Regions from separate parts of the Streptomyces sp. NPDC052396 genome, predicted to be linked through region 4. Evidence: riboswitches for the same ligand, from Rfam matches in the RefSeq annotation. Region 4 holds a riboswitch; each other region holds the start of a gene.
What was found. Region 4 has a riboswitch for cobalamin ahead of ACIHFE_RS28115 (HoxN/HupN/NixA family nickel/cobalt transporter). Riboswitches for the same ligand answer to the same signal wherever they lie in the genome.
Positions count from the first base shown of each region.

Region 1: linked by a shared signal. The riboswitch ahead of metE (5-methyltetrahydropteroyltriglutamate--homocysteine S-methyltransferase) and the one ahead of ACIHFE_RS28115 (HoxN/HupN/NixA family nickel/cobalt transporter) in region 4 are both predicted to bind cobalamin.
Region 2: linked by a shared signal. The riboswitch ahead of ACIHFE_RS05940 (ribonucleoside-diphosphate reductase subunit alpha) and the one ahead of ACIHFE_RS28115 (HoxN/HupN/NixA family nickel/cobalt transporter) in region 4 are both predicted to bind cobalamin.
Region 3: linked by a shared signal. The riboswitch ahead of ACIHFE_RS15965 (HoxN/HupN/NixA family nickel/cobalt transporter) and the one ahead of ACIHFE_RS28115 (HoxN/HupN/NixA family nickel/cobalt transporter) in region 4 are both predicted to bind cobalamin.

Region 1 covers NZ_JBIUAW010000005.1:434,834-439,026, forward strand. Annotated here, with positions in the region: gene metE (5-methyltetrahydropteroyltriglutamate--homocysteine S-methyltransferase) at 1-1,204, opposite strand, end outside; cobalamin riboswitch at 1,372-1,597, opposite strand; gene ACIHFE_RS15980 (3-hydroxybutyryl-CoA dehydrogenase) at 1,690-2,559, opposite strand; gene aceA (isocitrate lyase) at 2,659-3,939, opposite strand.
Region 2 covers NZ_JBIUAW010000002.1:195,210-199,402, reverse strand. Annotated here, with positions in the region: gene ACIHFE_RS05945 (MMPL family transporter) at 1-2,169, opposite strand, end outside; cobalamin riboswitch at 2,369-2,509, shown strand; gene ACIHFE_RS05940 (ribonucleoside-diphosphate reductase subunit alpha) at 2,665-4,193, shown strand, end outside.
Region 3 covers NZ_JBIUAW010000005.1:429,921-434,113, forward strand. Annotated here, with positions in the region: gene ACIHFE_RS15960 (DNA-directed RNA polymerase subunit alpha) at 188-1,213, shown strand; cobalamin riboswitch at 1,843-2,039, shown strand; gene ACIHFE_RS15965 (HoxN/HupN/NixA family nickel/cobalt transporter) at 2,073-3,209, shown strand; gene ACIHFE_RS15970 (acyl-CoA thioesterase) at 3,284-3,781, opposite strand; gene metE (5-methyltetrahydropteroyltriglutamate--homocysteine S-methyltransferase) at 3,796-4,193, opposite strand, start outside.
Region 4 covers NZ_JBIUAW010000012.1:182,124-186,316, reverse strand. Annotated here, with positions in the region: gene ACIHFE_RS28120 (APC family permease) at 1-1,103, opposite strand, end outside; cobalamin riboswitch at 1,326-1,546, shown strand; gene ACIHFE_RS28115 (HoxN/HupN/NixA family nickel/cobalt transporter) at 1,576-2,697, shown strand; gene ACIHFE_RS28110 (hypothetical protein) at 2,817-2,987, shown strand; gene ACIHFE_RS28105 (YoaK family protein) at 3,021-3,713, opposite strand; gene ACIHFE_RS28100 (Fpg/Nei family DNA glycosylase) at 3,779-4,193, shown strand, end outside.

The DNA.
Region 1 (4,193 bases), on a different contig from region 4:
TGATCGGCGATTGGACGCGGGAAGCGAGGTCGGCCCGGTTGGCGGCGAGCTCCGCCGCGATGGCCGTGGTTCCCTCGGTCAGACCGCGGGCCAGGGTGACGATCTCGGCGGTCTTCTGCCGGGCGAAGGCGAGCCAGCGGGCGACCTGCCGGTCGATACCGCGCTCGGCCGCCGTGTCCAGGGGGACGTGGAGCAGGGAGCAGGAGGCGGAGACGTCCACCCGGTCGGCGAGGCCGAGGAGCGTGGCCAGGGTGGACAGCGACTTCTCCAGGTCGTTGATCCACACATTGCGGCCGTCCACGACGCCCGCGACGAGGCGCTTGCCGGGCAGGCCGCCGGCCGCCGCGAGGTCGTCGAGGTTGGCGGCGGCGGGCCCGGTGAAGTCCAGAGCCAGCCCTTCGACGGGCGCCTTGGCGAGTACCGGCAGGGCCTCACCGAGCCGGTCGAAGTACGAGGCGACCAGCAGCTTCGGCCGTTCGGTGAGCGCACCGAGGTCGCGATAGGCGCGGGCGGCGGCGTTCAGCTCGGCGGGGGTGCGGTCCTGGACGAGGGCGGGTTCGTCCAGCTGCACCCATCCCGCGCCGGCCGCCCGCAGGTCGGCGAGCACCTGTGCGTACACCGGCAGCAGCCGGTCCAGCAGGGTCAGCGGCTGGAAGTCCGCGGGGGCGCCGGGTGCGGGCTTGGCGAGCAGCAGATAGGTCACGGGCCCCACGAGCACGGGGCGCGCGGAGAGACCCAGTGCGGCCGCTTCCGTCAGTTCGGCGACCTGCTTGGCGGAGTCGGCGCTGAAGACCGTGCCGGGCCCGAGTTCGGGGACGAGGTAGTGGTAGTTGGTGTCGAACCACTTGGTCATCTCCAGTGGCGGCAGGTCCTCGGTGCCGCGCGCCATGGCGAAGTAGCCGTCCAGCGGGTCCGCCGCGACGGCGGCACGGTGGCGGTCGGGGATCGCGCCGACCATCACGGTGGTGTCCAGCACATGGTCGTAGTACGAGAAGTCGCCGGTCGGCACCTCGTCCACACCGGCCTCGGCGAGCTGCTGCCAGCTGGTGCTGCGCAGCACGGACGCGGTCCGGTGGAGTTCGGCGGCGCTGACGCGGCCCTTCCAGTAGCCCTCGATCGCCTTCTTCAGTTCCCGGTTCGGGCCCTGGCGGGGGTAGCCATACACGGTGGCGCGTACTGCCGCGGCTGCGGACTTGGCTGTCACAAGACTCTCCTTCGCGAGCTCTTGGCAAAACGACCCCGGGATGAGGCGAAGGCGCGAAGGATGGCAGACCGGGCGGACCACGCAGCCTGTGCCACCGCACACGCTCGTGCCCGCCTGATATATGCGCCGACCCGCCCTCGAGGTCACCGGGATCTCCGCGTACGCATGGGCGCACACGGGCAACGGGCAGGTCTTCGGACTCGCGGGCACGTCCGCCGGTCTCCCGGCGGGCACCTACTGGCCGTCGCTTCCCGGATCCGCGGCACGGATCCAGTGCGTATGACGGCGGTCGTTCCCACTCACCGCTGCGGGGCAGTCCCGGATTTCCACCGGGTTCCCTCTTACGACGCGCCCGCCTGGCGGACGGGGCGAACCTGTTGCCCCGCCAGATTAGGACGCGGGCCGTGCTTGCGGGTATCGCTGTTCCGGATTCCGGAAGGTGACCTGGGACACGGAAACCTCAGCTCTGGCCGCACCCGGGTCCCTCAGCCCCGGTCGTAGGGGTGGAACCCCCGGCCGGTCTTGCGGCCGAGCAGCCCGGCTTCGACCATCCGCAGCAGCAGCGGCGGCGGGGCGTACAGGGGTTCCTTGAACTCCTCGTACAGCGCCCGGGCGATGGAGGCCACGGTGTCCAAGCCGATCAGATCGGCGAGCCTGAGCGGTCCCATCGGATGGGCGCAGCCCAGCTCCATGCCCTGGTCCACGTCGGTGGCGGTGGCGAAGCCGGACTCCGCCATCCGGATGGCCGACAGCAGGTAGGGGATGAGGAGGGAGTTGACCACAAAGCCGGCCCGGTCCTTGGAGCGGATCGCGGTCTTGCCGAGCGTGTCGCGGGCGAATGCCTCTGCCGTGGCGGCTGCTTCGGTGCTGGTGTGCAGCGAGGTGACGATCTCCACCAGGGGCATGACCGGCACGGGGTTGAAGAAGTGCAGCCCGAGGACCCGGTCGGCCCGGCCGGTGGCCATACCCAGGCGCATCACGGGGATGGAGGAGGTGTTGGTGGCCAGGATGGCCCCCGGGTCCTCGACGATCTTGCTGAGGGCGGTGAAGATCTCCGTCTTGACCTCCGGGTTCTCCACGACGGCTTCGACGACCAGGTGCCGGTCGGCGAGATCTTCGAGGCTGGTGGTGAAGACGAGCCGGGCCAGAGCGTCTTCGGCGGTCGCCCGGTCCGTCTTGCCGCGGTGGACGGCGCGTTCCAGGGAGGTGGCGACCCGCTCGCGTGCGGCCCGGGCGGCGGCGGTGCCGGCCTCGCACACGACGGTGTCCAGTCCGGCGCGGGCACAGACCTCGGCGATGCCGGCGCCCATCCGGCCGCCGCCGACGACGCCCACGCGCTGGATGCCGGTGGTCATGACCGCTCGGACGCGGTCGGTCAGTGTGCTGTTGGGCATGCGGGGGCTCCTCGGTGGGAGCGGCGGGGCCGGGGCCCGGCCCCGCCGCGAACGGGTCGGCTAGTGAAACTGTTCTTCCTCGGTGGAGCCGGTCAGCGCCGTGGTCGAGGAGGCGGGGTTGACGGCGGTGGAGACCAGGTCGAAGTAGCCGGTACCGACCTCGCGTTGGTGCTTCACTGCGGTGAATCCGTGCCGCTGGGCGGCGAACTCGCGCTCCTGCAGGTCCACATAGGCGGTCATGCCGTGCTCGGCATAGCCGCGGGCGAGGTCGAACATGCCATGGTTGAGGGAGTGGAAGCCGGCCAGGGTGATGAACTGGAAGCGGTAGCCCATCGCGCCCAACTCCCGCTGGAACTTGGCGATCTGGTCATCGTCCAGCGCGGCCTTCCAGTTGAAGGACGGCGAGCAGTTGTAGGCCAGCATCTGGTCCGGATGCTCGGCGTGGATCGCCTCGGCGAACTCTCGCGCCTGGGCCAGGTCCGGGGTGCCGGTCTCCATCCACAGCAGGTCGGCGTACGGGGCGTAGGCGAGCCCGCGGGCGATGACCGGAGCCATGCCGTTGTGCACCCGGTAGAAGCCCTCCGCGGTGCGCTCGCCGGTGCAGAAGCGGGCGTCGCGCTCGTCGACGTCGCTGGTCAGCAGGTTCGCGGCAAGCGCGTCCGTACGGGCGACGATGACGGTCGGCACGCCGGCGATGTCCGCGGCGAGACGGGCCGCGTTGAGGGTGCGGATGTGCTGGGCGGTGGGGACGAGGACCTTGCCGCCGAGGTGACCGCACTTCTTCTCCGAGGCCAGCTGGTCCTCGTAGTGAACACCCGCCGCACCCGCCGCGATCATCGCCTTCGTCAGCTCGAAGGCGTTGAGCGGGCCGCCGAATCCCGCCTCCGCGTCGGCGACGATCGGGGCCAGCCAGTCGGTGCCGTCCCGGGAGCCCTCGGCGGTGGCGATCTGGTCGGCGCGCAGCAGCGCGTTGTTGATCCGACGCACCACCTGCGGCACCGAGTTGGCCGGGTACAGGCTCTGGTCGGGGTAGGTGTGTCCGGCCTGATTGGCGTCGGCGGCGACCTGCCATCCGGACAGGTAGATCGCCTGCAGTCCGGCCTTCACCTGCTGCACGGCCTGGCCGCCGGTGAGTGCGCCCAGCGCGTGGACGTAGTCCCGCTCCTGGAGCTGCCGCCACAGCCGCTCGGCGCCGCGCCGGGCCAGCGTGTGCTCCTCGCGGACGCTGCCGGAGAGCCGGATCACCTCCTCGGCCCGGTAGGTGCGCTCCACGCCCCTCCAGCGCGGCTCACTGGCCCACCGCTGCGCGAGCTCCTCCGCCGTCGTCTGTGCCTGTGTCATGACCGTCTCCCGGTTCGCATCTCTGCCAAGGGTGTGAAAGGCGACGTTCCTGCCTCTGGGATGCGGCCCGCTGTGCCCCTCGCTCGTGCCCGAGCAATGCGAGACGTGGACGGAAGACCGACCGGATGTGCCGGGATCTCCGACATCAGGGCGTGAATCGTGCCCGGTTACCGGTCCGTTCGCCGTGGGCTCCGGCGGGCCGCACCACGACTCTCGCAGCGGCACCGAGTGCCATCAACTGTGGCCTCGTGCCA
Region 2 (4,193 bases), on a different contig from region 4:
GGACATGACGGCCGGCACCAGCAGGGCGCGCACCAGGGTGCAGTCCAGCAGCACGGCCACCGCCAGCCCGAAGCCGATGAGTTGGAGCATCACCAGGTCACAGGCGGCCAGTGAGGCCATCACCACGGCGAAGACCAGGGCGGCGGAGGTGAACAGCCGCCCGGTGCGCTGCAGCCCGGTGGCCACGGCGAGCCGGGTGGGGGTTCCCCGGCGGTGTTCCTCCAGGATCCGGGAGAGCAGGAAGACCTCGTAGTCCATGGACAGGCCGAAGGCGGTGCAGAACATCACCGCCGGGATGACCACATCGGTGGTGGCGGGGCCGCGCAGCGGTCCGATCAGCACCTCCAGCCGGCCCTGCTGGAAGACGGCGACGATGATGCCGAAGGTGGCGGCCAGGCTGAGCGCGTTCAGCAGGACGGCCTTCACCGGCACCAGCACACTGCGGGTGTAGGCGAACAGCAGCACCAGGGTGGCGGCCACGGTGAGCAGCACCGCCAGCGGCATCGGCCCGGTCAGGGCGTCCTCGGTGTCGGTCAGCCGGGCGCCGGGGCCGCCCACCAGGGCCGTGCCGGGGGCGGGTTCGGCCCGGAGCCGCTCGGTCAGCCGGCGGCCCTCGGGGGACAGCGGGGAGTCGCCGGCCGGCCGGACGCTCAGCCAGGTGCCGGCCGGGCCGGTGAAGGACGCCGCCCAGGGGCCGGCGGGTTCGGTGCGGCGTCCGTCGCGGTAGACGCCGGTGGCGGTGGTCACCTGCCGCACCCCGGGCAGCCGGGAGAGCCGGGCGGCGTAGGCGTGCACCGCGGGTTCCTCCGGGGCGGAGCGCAGCGCCAGGGGGGAGTGGTCCGCTTCCGGTGGCAGGACATGCACATCGGGCAGCACCACGCCGGCCGCGTTGTCCTCGCCGCCGGGGAAGCCGGCGCGCAGCCGCTGGGACGCCCGGGCCACCGGCGAGGAGGCGGGCAGAATGCGGTCGTCGTACATGCCGAACCGCGCCTGGGCGCCCGGCGCGGCCAGCAGGCCGAGCAGCAGCAGGGTGCCCAGGGCGACCAGCACAGGCCGCCGGGTGACCCATAGCGCCAGCCGGTACCAGCGGCCCTCGGCCACCGGCCGGCCGCCGCGGCCCCGCCAGCGGCGGAAGGCGTCGAAGCGGTTGACCTGCCGGCCCAGCAGCACCAGCAGCGGGGGCAGCACCAGGAACGCCCCGGCGGCCGAGCAGAGGGCGACCACCGCGCCGCCCAGCGCCAGGGAGCGGGTGAGCGGCAGCGGGAAGACCGTCAGCGCGCCCAGCGCGGCCGCCACCGTGACGGCGGAGAAGGCCACCGCCCGGCCGGCGGTGCGCATGGCCCGGCCGGCGGCGGCCACCGGCCCGGCTCCGCCGGCGAGTTCCTCGGTGAAGCGGCTGACGATCAGCAGGCAGTAGTCGACGGCGAGGCCGAATCCCAGCGCGGTGGCGATATTAAGGACAAACATGGACACCGTCATCAGCTCGCTGAGCGCCCGCAGCAGCGCGGTGGTGGTGAGCACCGCGAAGGCGCCCACCGCCACCGGCAGCAGGGCGGCCACCAGGCTGCCGAAGACCCAGAGCAGCACCAGCAGCACCAGCGGGGCCACGATCAGCTCGGCGATCATGGCGCCCCGGGTGCTGAGCCGTTCCATCTCCGAGTACAGGGCGGACTCCCCGGCCACCGCGATGCGCAATGCGCCGCCGCCCGGCCCGGTCTCCCGGTCGGTCACCGCCTTGCTCGCCGCGCGCACCGCGCGTTCATCGCCGGTGAAGCGCACCGCCACCACGGCGCTGTGCCCGTCGCGGGCGCGCAACTCGGCCGGGTGCCGCGGCCAGTAGCCGCGCACCCAGGCGATATGCGGGTCGGCGGTGAGCCGGGCGGTCAGTTCGCGGCCGGCCCGCTCGGCCTCCGGGGCGTCCAGGGAACCCTTCGCGGTCGCCAACAACAGCAACTGGGGCTGCCCCGCGTGGAAGCGGTCGGCCAGCAGGGCATCGGCCCGGGTGGACTCGGCGCCGGCGGGCGTCCAGCCCCCGGGCGCCAGTCTTTCTCCGACCCCCCGGCCGCCCAGTCCGGCCGCCAGGGCCACCAGGGCGAGCAGCAGGAGGGCGCGCAGAGCGCGCCGGCGAGTACCGTAGACGGTCTTTGCCAGGGAGAAGCGGAGAGCCATCACATGGGCGTCCTTCGCAGGGTCGGACGGGGCCAGGAATTACTCATTCCGTAGATTAATCACAATGCGTCAAGAAGCGAACACAAGCCTCGATCAGGGCGCGTCGATACCGGCCTCCAGAGTGTCCCCAGCACGGCAATCAGGCCCAGCCCTGGGCGCACTATCACGATCCCGGCACTACATGTGGGGGTGCCTTTGCCGCCCGGCACTAGATGTATGCTCGTCTTCGCTGTCGCCGCAGGGGAATCCGGTGGAAATCCGGAACTGTCCCGCAACGGTGTATGTGTGCTCTTTTGACGCACCACCAGTCCGAGGACCTGCCGACAGCACGCCCATGACCGAGCCGTACGGCTTGGCCTGGGCGTGGAATACGTCCGGGCCTCGCGGGTTGGGCCGAGGGACGCGGTGTGGTGCTGCCCTGACGCGCTCAGGGCTGCCCTGACGCGCCCTTGCCGCTCTCCCGCCCGGCCCCCAGCCGAGCGAGGGAGAGCCCCAGTGACCATCGCGCCCGCAGATCCGGTCTCAGTTTCAGCGGAGGCGTCCGGCGGTCCCGGGACCGCGCTGCTGCGCACCCTGACCGAACTGACCGCCGATCTGCCCGCCACGGACCCCGGCAAGGTCGCCGCGGCCGCCCTGCGCGGCCGGCACCCCGGCTCCGACGAGGCCGAGCTGCGCTCGCTGGCCACCGAGGCCGCCGCCGGCCTGATCGCCGAGGAGCCCGAGTACTCCAAGCTGGCCGCCCGGCTGCTCACCCTGGCCATCCGCGAGGAGGCCGCCGGCCAGGGCGCCGTCTCCTTCACCGCCTCGGTCGCGGTCGGCCACCGCGAGGGCCTGATCGGCGACGAGACGGCCGCGTTCGTCACCGCCCACGCCGGGCGCTTGGACGCCCTGGTGGACGCGGCGCTGGGGGATGGCGCCGACGACCGCTTCGGCTACTTCGGCCTGCGCACCCTGCACAGCCGCTACCTGCTGCGCCACCCGATCACCCGCCAGGTGATCGAGACCCCGCAGCACTTCCTGCTGCGGGTGGCCTGCGGCCTGGCCGAGGACCACTCGGAGCGGGCGCTGGCGGACGTGGCCGAGCTCTACCGGCTCACCAGCACGCTCTCCTACCTGCCCTCCTCCCCCACCCTGTTCAACTCCGGCACCCGGCACCCGCAGATGTCCTCCTGCTACCTGCTGGACTCCCCGCTGGACGAGCTGGACTCCATCTACGAGCGCTACCACCAGGTGGCCCGGCTGTCGAAGCACGCCGGCGGCATCGGCCTGTCCTACTCCCGCATCCGCTCCCGCGGTTCGCTGATCCGGGGCACCAACGGCCACTCCAATGGCATCGTGCCCTTCCTGCGCACCCTGGACGCCTCGGTGGCGGCCGTCAACCAGGGCGGCCGGCGCAAGGGCGCGGCCTGCGTCTACCTGGAGACCTGGCACGCGGACATCGAGGAGTTCCTGGAGCTGCGGGACAACACGGGCGAGGAGGCCCGCCGCACCCACAACCTCAACATCGCGCACTGGATCCCGGACGAGTTCATGCGCCGGGTGGAGGCGGACGCCGACTGGTCGCTGTTCTCCCCGGTGGACACCCCGGACCTGGTCGACCTCTACGGCGATGAGTTCGACGCCGCGTACCGCGCCTACGAGGCCGCGGGCAAGGCCGTCAAGACCATCCCGGCCCGGGTGCTCTACGCCCGGATGATGCGCACCCTGGCGCAGACCGGCAACGGCTGGATGACCTTCAAGGACGCCGCCAACCGCACCGCCAACCAGACGGCGGAGCCGGGCAAGGTCGTCCACTCCTCCAACCTCTGCACCGAGATCCTCGAGGTGACGAACGACGGCGAGACGGCCGTCTGCAACCTCGGCTCGGTCAACCTCGCCGCGCACCTGGGTGCCGACGGCGAGATGGACTGGGAGAAGCTGGACCGCACCGTCCGCACGGCCGTGACCTTCCTCGACCGCGTGGTGGACATCAACTTCTACCCGACCGAGCAGGCCGGCAACTCCAACTCCCGCTGGCGGCCGGT
Region 3 (4,193 bases), on a different contig from region 4:
GTGGCTGACTCTCAGGGCAGGAGTGGTTGATTGCCGGATTTTGCTCCGGCAGGCGCTGATCCTGTCGGCCGGCCGGCAGACGGGCGGGATACGGGCGGTTCGGCCTCGTTGGAGGCCGAACCACCCGTACTCTTCGTGGTGTCTACGGCGTCATATAGCGGGCGCCAAACACTGGAGGCAATACCTCGTGCTGATTGCTCAGCGTCCGTCCCTGACCGAAGAGGTCGTGGACGAGTTCCGGTCCCGGTTTGTGATCGAGCCGCTGGAGCCGGGCTTCGGTTACACCCTCGGCAACTCCCTGCGCCGTACGCTCCTCTCCTCGATCCCGGGTGCGGCGGTCACGTCCATCCGCATCGACGGTGTCCTGCACGAGCTCACCACCGTGCCGGGCGTCAAGGAGGACGTCACCGACCTCATCCTGAACATCAAGCAGCTGGTCGTCTCCTCGGAGCACGACGAGCCGGTCGTGATGTACCTGCGCAAGCAGGGCCCGGGTCTGGTCACCGCCGCTGACATCGCCCCGCCGGCCGGTGTCGAGGTGCACAACCCCGACCTGGTGCTGGCGACCCTGAACGCCAAGGGCAAGCTGGAGATGGAGCTGACCGTCGAGCGCGGTCGCGGCTATGTCTCCGCCGTCCAGAACAAGCAGGTGGGCCAGGAGATCGGCCGTATTCCGGTCGACTCCATCTACTCGCCGGTCCTCAAGGTGACCTACAAGGTCGAGGCGACCCGTGTCGAGCAGCGCACCGACTTCGACAAGCTGATCGTCGACGTCGAGACCAAGCAGGCCATGCGCCCGCGCGATGCCATGGCGTCCGCCGGTAAGACCCTGGTCGAGCTGTTCGGTCTCGCTCGCGAGCTCAACATCGACGCCGAGGGCATCGACATGGGCCCGTCCCCGACGGACGCCGCCCTGGCCGCCGACCTGGCGCTGCCGATCGAGGAGCTGGAGCTCACGGTCCGCTCCTACAACTGCCTCAAGCGTGAGGGCGTCCACTCGGTGGGTGAGCTCCTGGCGCGCTCCGAGGCCGACCTCCTGGACATCCGCAACTTCGGTGCGAAGTCGATCGACGAGGTCAAGGCGAAGCTGGCCGGCATGGACCTGGCGCTCAAGGACAGCCCGCCCGGATTCGACCCGACCGCTGCCGCTGCCGCTGCCTACGACGCGGACGATCACGCGAGCACGGATTTCATGGAAACCGAGCAGTACTGAGGAAGATCCATCGTGTATTTGTGCGGCGGGGAGGAACTGCCGCGTACAGCAGCGTCTTGCCTGCCCCCTCGCTGCGGAGGCTCCGCGCAGACTCCCGGCCACGCTGGCACGGCAATTCCTCGCGATGCTCTGCACTGAGGTGCCGGAATACGGCTCGCAAAGGCACGGCAGAATCCAGGCGGGGAAGCAGCAGGTCGAGAAGCTGATCGCGCAACATGCCCGGTCTGAGGCCGGCCTGGCTGCGGACCTCTGGTGCGGATCCGGTGCACGACGCCTATCCCCAGGCTGACCACCTGGGGGTTTGTTGTGGAGCGGGCGGCGGCATGGCTATCGGCCTCCGCTGGGGAGGGTGACGGTGAAGGCGGCGCCCTGGGCTGTGCCGGCAGTTCGATGTCGCCGCCCGCGGCTCGTGCGAGGCGGCGGGCGAGGGCGAGGCCGAGCCCCGCGCCGTCGTGGGTACCTGTTCACGGTCACCGATATCGTCGACGGCGCAGACCGTGCGGTCGTCAACGGCGCGGTGATGCACGCTCTCGGCGCGAATCGGATGCATACGCCCCCTCTCTGCGCCTTCTCATGCGCTGGCGACACCTGCCGAGCTACGGAGGCTTGTCGCCAAAGTGGCGGGAACTCTACGGTGTCCTCGCCGTGGTGTTCGGGAAGACCGGTGCGAAACCGGAGCGGCCCTCGCCACTGTGATCGGGAAGTTGCCGCACTGCCCCCGCTCCCGCCTGTGGCGGGGAAGCCACGGGACTCAGGTCCTGGAAGGCCAGGTGCGGCGGCGTTCGACCCGTCAGCCAGGAGACCGGCCACGGCACCGCATGATGACCCATCCACGAGGTGCTGGAGAGGCTGCCCTGACATGACTATGCCCGCGAACTCCTCCGCGACGGCGGCTCCCGATGCCGCCGTCGCGATCCCGGCGACGCCGGTGATCCGCTGGGAGCGCAAGGACTGGATACGCACCGGTGGCCTGCTGGCGGTGATCGCCGCCATGCATGTCGTCGCCTTCGCGATCCTGGTGGTGATGGTCGCCCCGCACCACTACACCGTCGGCAAACAGGCATTTGGCCTGGGCCTGGGCGTGACCGCGTACACGCTGGGCATGCGGCATGCCTTCGACGCCGATCACATCGCCGCGATCGACAACACGACCCGCAAGCTGATGGCCGACGGCAAGCGCCCCATCTCGGTCGGGTTCTGGTTCGCCCTCGGCCACTCCAGCATCGTCCTCGCCCTCGCCGCACTGATCGCCACCGGCGCCCGGGTGGTCGGGACCCTCACCAACGACACCTCCAGCACCCACCAGACGCTCGGCATCGTCAGTACCTCCGTCTCCGGTGGCTTCCTCTACCTCATCGCGGCGCTCAACCTCGTCTCGCTGGGCGGGATCCACCGGGTCTTCAAGGCCATGCGGGCCGGGGAGTTCGACGAAAGGGAACTCGAGAAGCATCTGGACAATCGCGGTTTCCTCAACCGGATCCTGGGGCGGCTGACCAAGTCCATCACCCGGCCCGGACAGATGTACCCGGTCGGTCTCCTCTTCGGCATCGGCTTCGACACCGCCACCGAGGTCACGCTGATGGTCATGGCCGGTTCCGGAGCCGCCGCCGGCCTGCCCTGGTACGCGATTCTGTGCCTGCCGCTGCTGTTCGCCGCCGGGATGAGTCTCTTCGACACCCTCGACGGCACCTTTATGAACTTCGCCTACCACTGGGCGTTCTCCAACCCGGTGCGCAAGGTCTACTACAACCTCACCGTCACCGGACTCTCCATCGCCGTCGCCTTCTTCATCGGCACCATCGAACTCATCGGTGTCCTCCATGAACAGCTGAGCCTCGACGATCCCGTCACCGGGTGGATCTCCGGCATCGACCTCAACAACGTCGGGTTTGTCATCGTGGGCCTGTTTGTCGCGGTGTGGGCCTGCGCCCTGCTCTACTGGCGCGTCGCCAAGGTCGAGAACCGGTGGAAGGCGTCGGGGACCGACGGTCGGTGAGCGTCGACGGCGGATCTTCCCGATCGCGTGGGGAGCGGGGCGAGGGGGCCGAGTCCGGCCCCTCGCCCCGCGGGTCAGCCGGCGGCCGTGCGTCGGTCAGCGCGTAGTGCGCGGCGCCGTACGGCCTGGAGATGGCGCCGGTGTTCCTCGGCGGTGACCGGTCGCAGCTCGGGTACGGGCCGGGGGGCTCCGTGCTCGTCGATGGCGACGAATGTGAGCCGGGCGGTGGCCACTTCGGCGGTGGGCCCGGAGGCGTTCCACCGCTCGGCGGTCGCGCGCACGCCGACGTCCATGGAGGTGCGTCCCGCGTATTCGACGCTTGCGTGGACGCTCAGCAGGTCGCCCGCGTGGACGGGGGTGAGGAAGGTCATCCGGTCCACGGAGACGGTCACGGCGGGTCCGCCCGCGTGCCGTCCGGCGGCGGCCGCGGCGGCGTCGTCGATGAGTTTCATGATGACGCCGCCGTGGATGGTGCCGTACAGGTTGGTGTCGTGCTCGCTCATGATGTGGGCGAGGGTCACCTGTGAGTCGGCCGGGGCCTTGTGAGCCGGGCCGGTGGTGCTGCTGTCCATGGTCCGGCGGCCTCTCAGCCCTCGGTGGAGAGCTGGTGGCGGGCGTGCCGGGCGGCTGCGGTCATCAGTTCCAGGGCTGGGCGGACCTCGCCCCAGGAGCGGGTCTTCAGACCGCAGTCCGGATTGATCCACAGCCGTTCGGCGGGTACGGCGCGCAGTGCCCGGTCGATGAGGCCGGTGATCTCCTTCTCGGCCGGGACGCGGGGGGAGTGGATGTCGTACACCCCGGGCCCCACCTCCCGTGGATAGCCGGCGGTGGCCAGCTCGGCCGTGATCTGCATATGGGAGCGGGCCGCCTCCAAGCTGATCACGTCCGCGTCGAGGTCCTCGATGGCAGCGAGAATCTCCCCGAACTCCGCGTAGCACATATGGGTGTGGATCTGGGTGTCCGGCCGGACGCCGCTGGTGGCAA
Region 4 (4,193 bases):
TCTGTGTGCCGGCCGACCAGGAAGCCCACGATGCCGATCGCCCCCATGGCCAGCAGGCTCAGCCAGGGGAAGCGGTGACGCGGATGCAGCGAGCCGAAGGGGCGGAAGAAGACCTTCTCCCGCGCCGCGTCATAGGGGATCCGGGAGGCGCCCAGCAGCCCGGTGAAGATCGAGGCCACCGCCGTGATCAGCACCAGCACGGTGGCCACGTCCGCCGCCTTCTTGCCCCAGGTCTTCTCCAGCACCGCCGAAGCCACCGATGAGGAGGCGCTGTTGTGGGGATCCAGCATGTCCTGCCAGTCGACCACGCCCAGGGTGCCGATCTGCAACAGCAGATAGATGGCCATGATGCCGACGATCGAGTAGATGATGGAGCGCGGCAGCACCCGCCCCGGGTCCTTGATCTCGGCGCCCATATAGGCGGTGGTCCAGTAACCGCCGTAGTCATAGATGCCGATGGTGAGCCCGGCCGCGAAACCGATCCAGAAGTGATTGGTCGTCAACTCAAAGGCATGCGCGGGGTAGGTGAAGGCACGGTGTGGGCTGAAGTGGGTGAAGGCGGCGAGGATGACCATCACCACCGAGGCGATCATCACGCACCACAGCAGCACGCTGATCCGGGCATGGTGTTCCACCCGGCCCCATAGCAGCGCCACCACCAGCACAATCAGCCCGATGCCGGTGAGATCGCCCTGAGTCTGCGTCATATCCGGCCAGAGATAGGCGAGATACTGGACAAAGCCGATGACTCCGGTGGACATGGCGAGCGGGATGTAGAGCATCGCCGTCCAGACGAACAGGAAGGGCATCAGCTTTCCGGTGCGGTACTGGAAGGCCTGCCGCAGATAGACATAACTGCCGCCGGCCCCGGGCAGTGAGGCGCCCAACTCGGCCCAGACCAGCCCGTCGGCGAGCGCGAGCACCGCGCCCGCGACAAAGCCGATGACGGCGTGCGGACCGCCGAAGGCGGCGACCATCAGGGGGATGGTGACGAAGGGGCCGATGCCGCACATCTGGGCCATGTTGATGGCGGTGGCCTGGAACAGGCCGATCCGCCGGACGAATCCCGGGTTCCCGGTGGGCCCGGTATCTGGGTCTGCCATGGAGTCAACCTCTCCTCGTGGTCTGCTGCACTCGCACTCGTAGCACCGGCCCGCCTGACGCGTCCATCACATGGACAGGGTTGAGCAGCATGGATGTCCCGGCTCCGCCCGAACAGCGCACGGGAGTTCGTCCGAGGGGTGCGGGAGACTCTGGCGGGGTTGATGGGTGCGCGTCAAGGCATGACCATCACCACTTCTCGGCCACATGGCCGCCTGGGGGAGCTAGGGTGGTGCGGCCGTGGTGCTCGGGAAGACCGGTGACGGACCTTGGGTCCGGAGTCCGGAGCGGCCCTCGCCACTGTGATCGGGGAGTTACCGTCCCCTTCCGTGCGCGCCCTTGCGGCGGGTACGGAGCCACTGGCAGCAGCCGGCTGCCGGGAAGGCTGGGACGGGCGCGGGAAAACCCGTAAGCCAGGAGACCGGCCACGGCATCTCAGAATCGATCCACGAGGTGCTGGAGCGTGAACGGCAGATGAGCCTGCCCCCTACTGATACCACCGGCGTCGCGCCGGTCACTTCCTTCCGCTGGCGCCGCCAGGACACCGTGCGCACCGCCGGTCTGCTGGCCGTCATAGCCGCCCTGCACATCGTCGCGTTCGGCGTGCTCTTCCTGCTGATCGTGCCCAACCACTACAAGGTGGGCAGCGAGGTCTACGGCATCGGCCTCGGCGTCACCGCCTACACCCTGGGCATGCGGCATGCCTTCGACGCCGACCACATAGCCGCCATCGACAACACCACCCGCAAGCTGATGGCCGACGGCAAACGGCCGGTCTCGGTGGGCTTCTGGTTCGCCCTGGGCCACTCCTCCGTGGTGGTGGTGATGGCGGCCCTGGTCTCCGGCGGCACACATCTGGCCGGGACCCTGATGAACGAGGAGTCCACCACCCACCAGACCCTGGGTGTGGTGGGCACCACCGTCTCCGGCGGCTTCCTCTACCTGATCGCCGCGCTCAACCTGGTGGCGCTCGCCGGGATCCTGCGCATCTTCCGCACCATGCGCGAGGGCCGCTTCAACGAGGCCGAACTGGAAGAGCAGTTGGACTCCCGGGGCTTTATGAACCGCATCCTGGGCCGCCTCACCCGCTCCATCTCCCGCCCGGGCCAGATGTTTCCGCTGGGCTTCCTGTTCGGGCTGGGCTTTGACACCGCCACCGAGGTCACCCTGATGGTGATGGCGGGCAGCGGGGCCGCCGCGGGGCTGCCCTGGTACGCCATCCTCTGCCTGCCGCTGCTGTTCGCCGCCGGGATGAGCCTGTTCGACACGCTCGACGGGACCTTTATGAACTTCGCCTACCAGTGGGCGTTCTCCAACCCGGTGCGCAAGGTCTACTACAACCTCACCATCACCGGCCTGTCCATCGCGGTCGCCTTCCTGATCGGCACCATCGAGCTGGTCGGCGTGCTGCATGAGAAGCTCGGGCTGAACGACGGGCTCACCGGCTGGGTCGCCGGGCTCAACCTGGACAATGTGGGCTTTGTCATCGTCGGCCTGTTTGTGGTGGTCTGGGCCGCCGCCCTGGCCTTCTGGCGCTTCGGACGGGTCGAGCAGCGCTGGGCGGCGCGGACGGCCGAGGCGTCGCCGGAGGGCTGACCGGGCCGAGCGCGGGCCGCCGGGGGCGGACCGTCCGGATGGCCGAGTTCCGCAGGCGGATCCCGCCCCGGCGGCGGTCCACTGAAGGGAAGCGACCCACTTCCCGGAAGGACGCTGCCGTGGGCAAGCCCGAGGACAAGCGCAAGAAGCTCTCCGACAACGCCAGGTTCTTCCTGACCGGCATGACCAGGGCGGAACAGGAGAAGGCGCTGCGCGAGAAGACACCGGAGGAACTGGACAAGGCCGGTGAGGAGGTGCGCAGCGCTCTCTCCGAGGAGGAGCGGCGGTAGTTCGCGCCCTCGCCGGGTGCGGGCCGTCGCCCCTCAGCGGCGCCGGCGGGCCGCCAGCAGGTAGCCCGCCAGGATGGCCAGTACGGCCGCCGCGTCCGCCACCAGACAGGTGGTGAGCCCGTGGACCCTGAGCAGCCAGGCACCGGCCAGGGCGCCGGTGAACATCAGCAGCACCGAGCCGAAGCGGCGCCGGAAGCGGGGGTTGTCGCCGCCGGCGACCGAGGACTCGGCGGCCAGGCCGGTCAGCGTCCCGGTGAGCACCGTGGTGGTCAGGTCGGGCAGGCCCACCCGGCGGGTCATGGCGTTGCGGCAGCCCATGGCCAGGCCCAGCAGGGCGATCACCGCATAACGCACCTCGTTCAGCGGGGCGATGGCGGTGATCGCCAGCGCCAGCACCATGCCCGCGGCCTCCAGGGTCAGGGCCGCGCCCACCCAGCGGTGGCGGGCACCCAGCAGGACGGCCAGCCGGCCGCCGGTCACCGCGCCCAGCAGGAAGCCGGCCAGCGAAGCCGTCGCGGCGCGCCGGGAGAAGCCGGGGGTGCCGGCGGTGGCGAAGCCCAGGATCACCACATTGCCCGTCATATTGGCGGTGAACACATGGCCGAGGCCGATATAGCTGACCGCGTCGACAAAGCCGCTCACCAGGGTCAGACAGGCCAGGACCGCCGGGAGCCGGGCGGTCTCCGCCCCGTCGCCCCCGGTCGCCGCTTTGATGGCCGCGCTCATACCGAGTTCCTCTCCCGGTCCTCTCGCCGAGTTGCCCGCGGGCCGGGCCGCGGCAGACTGGTGCCATGCCCGAGCTGCCGGAGGTGGAGGCCCTCGCCGAGTTCCTGGCCGGGCGGCTGGCGGGCCGTACGGTCGAAGCCGTGGTGCCGGTCGCGATCAGCGTACTGAAGACCTATGACCCGCCCCTGAGTTCCCTTCAGGGGCGTGCCGTGGCCGGCGTCCGCCGGTACGGCAAGTTCCTGGACCTGGCCACCGAGGGCCCCGACGGCCCGCATCTGGTGGTCCATCTGGCCCGGGCCGGCTGGCTGCGCTGGCGCGCGGAGCTGCCCGCCGCGCCGCCCCGTCCGGGCAAGGGGCCGCTGGCGCTGCGGGTGCGGCTGGCCGGCGGGGCGGGCTTCGACCTCACCGAGGCGGGCACCCAGAAGCGGCTCGCCGTGTACTGCGTCCATGACGTCATGGCGGTGCCCGGTATCGCCCGCC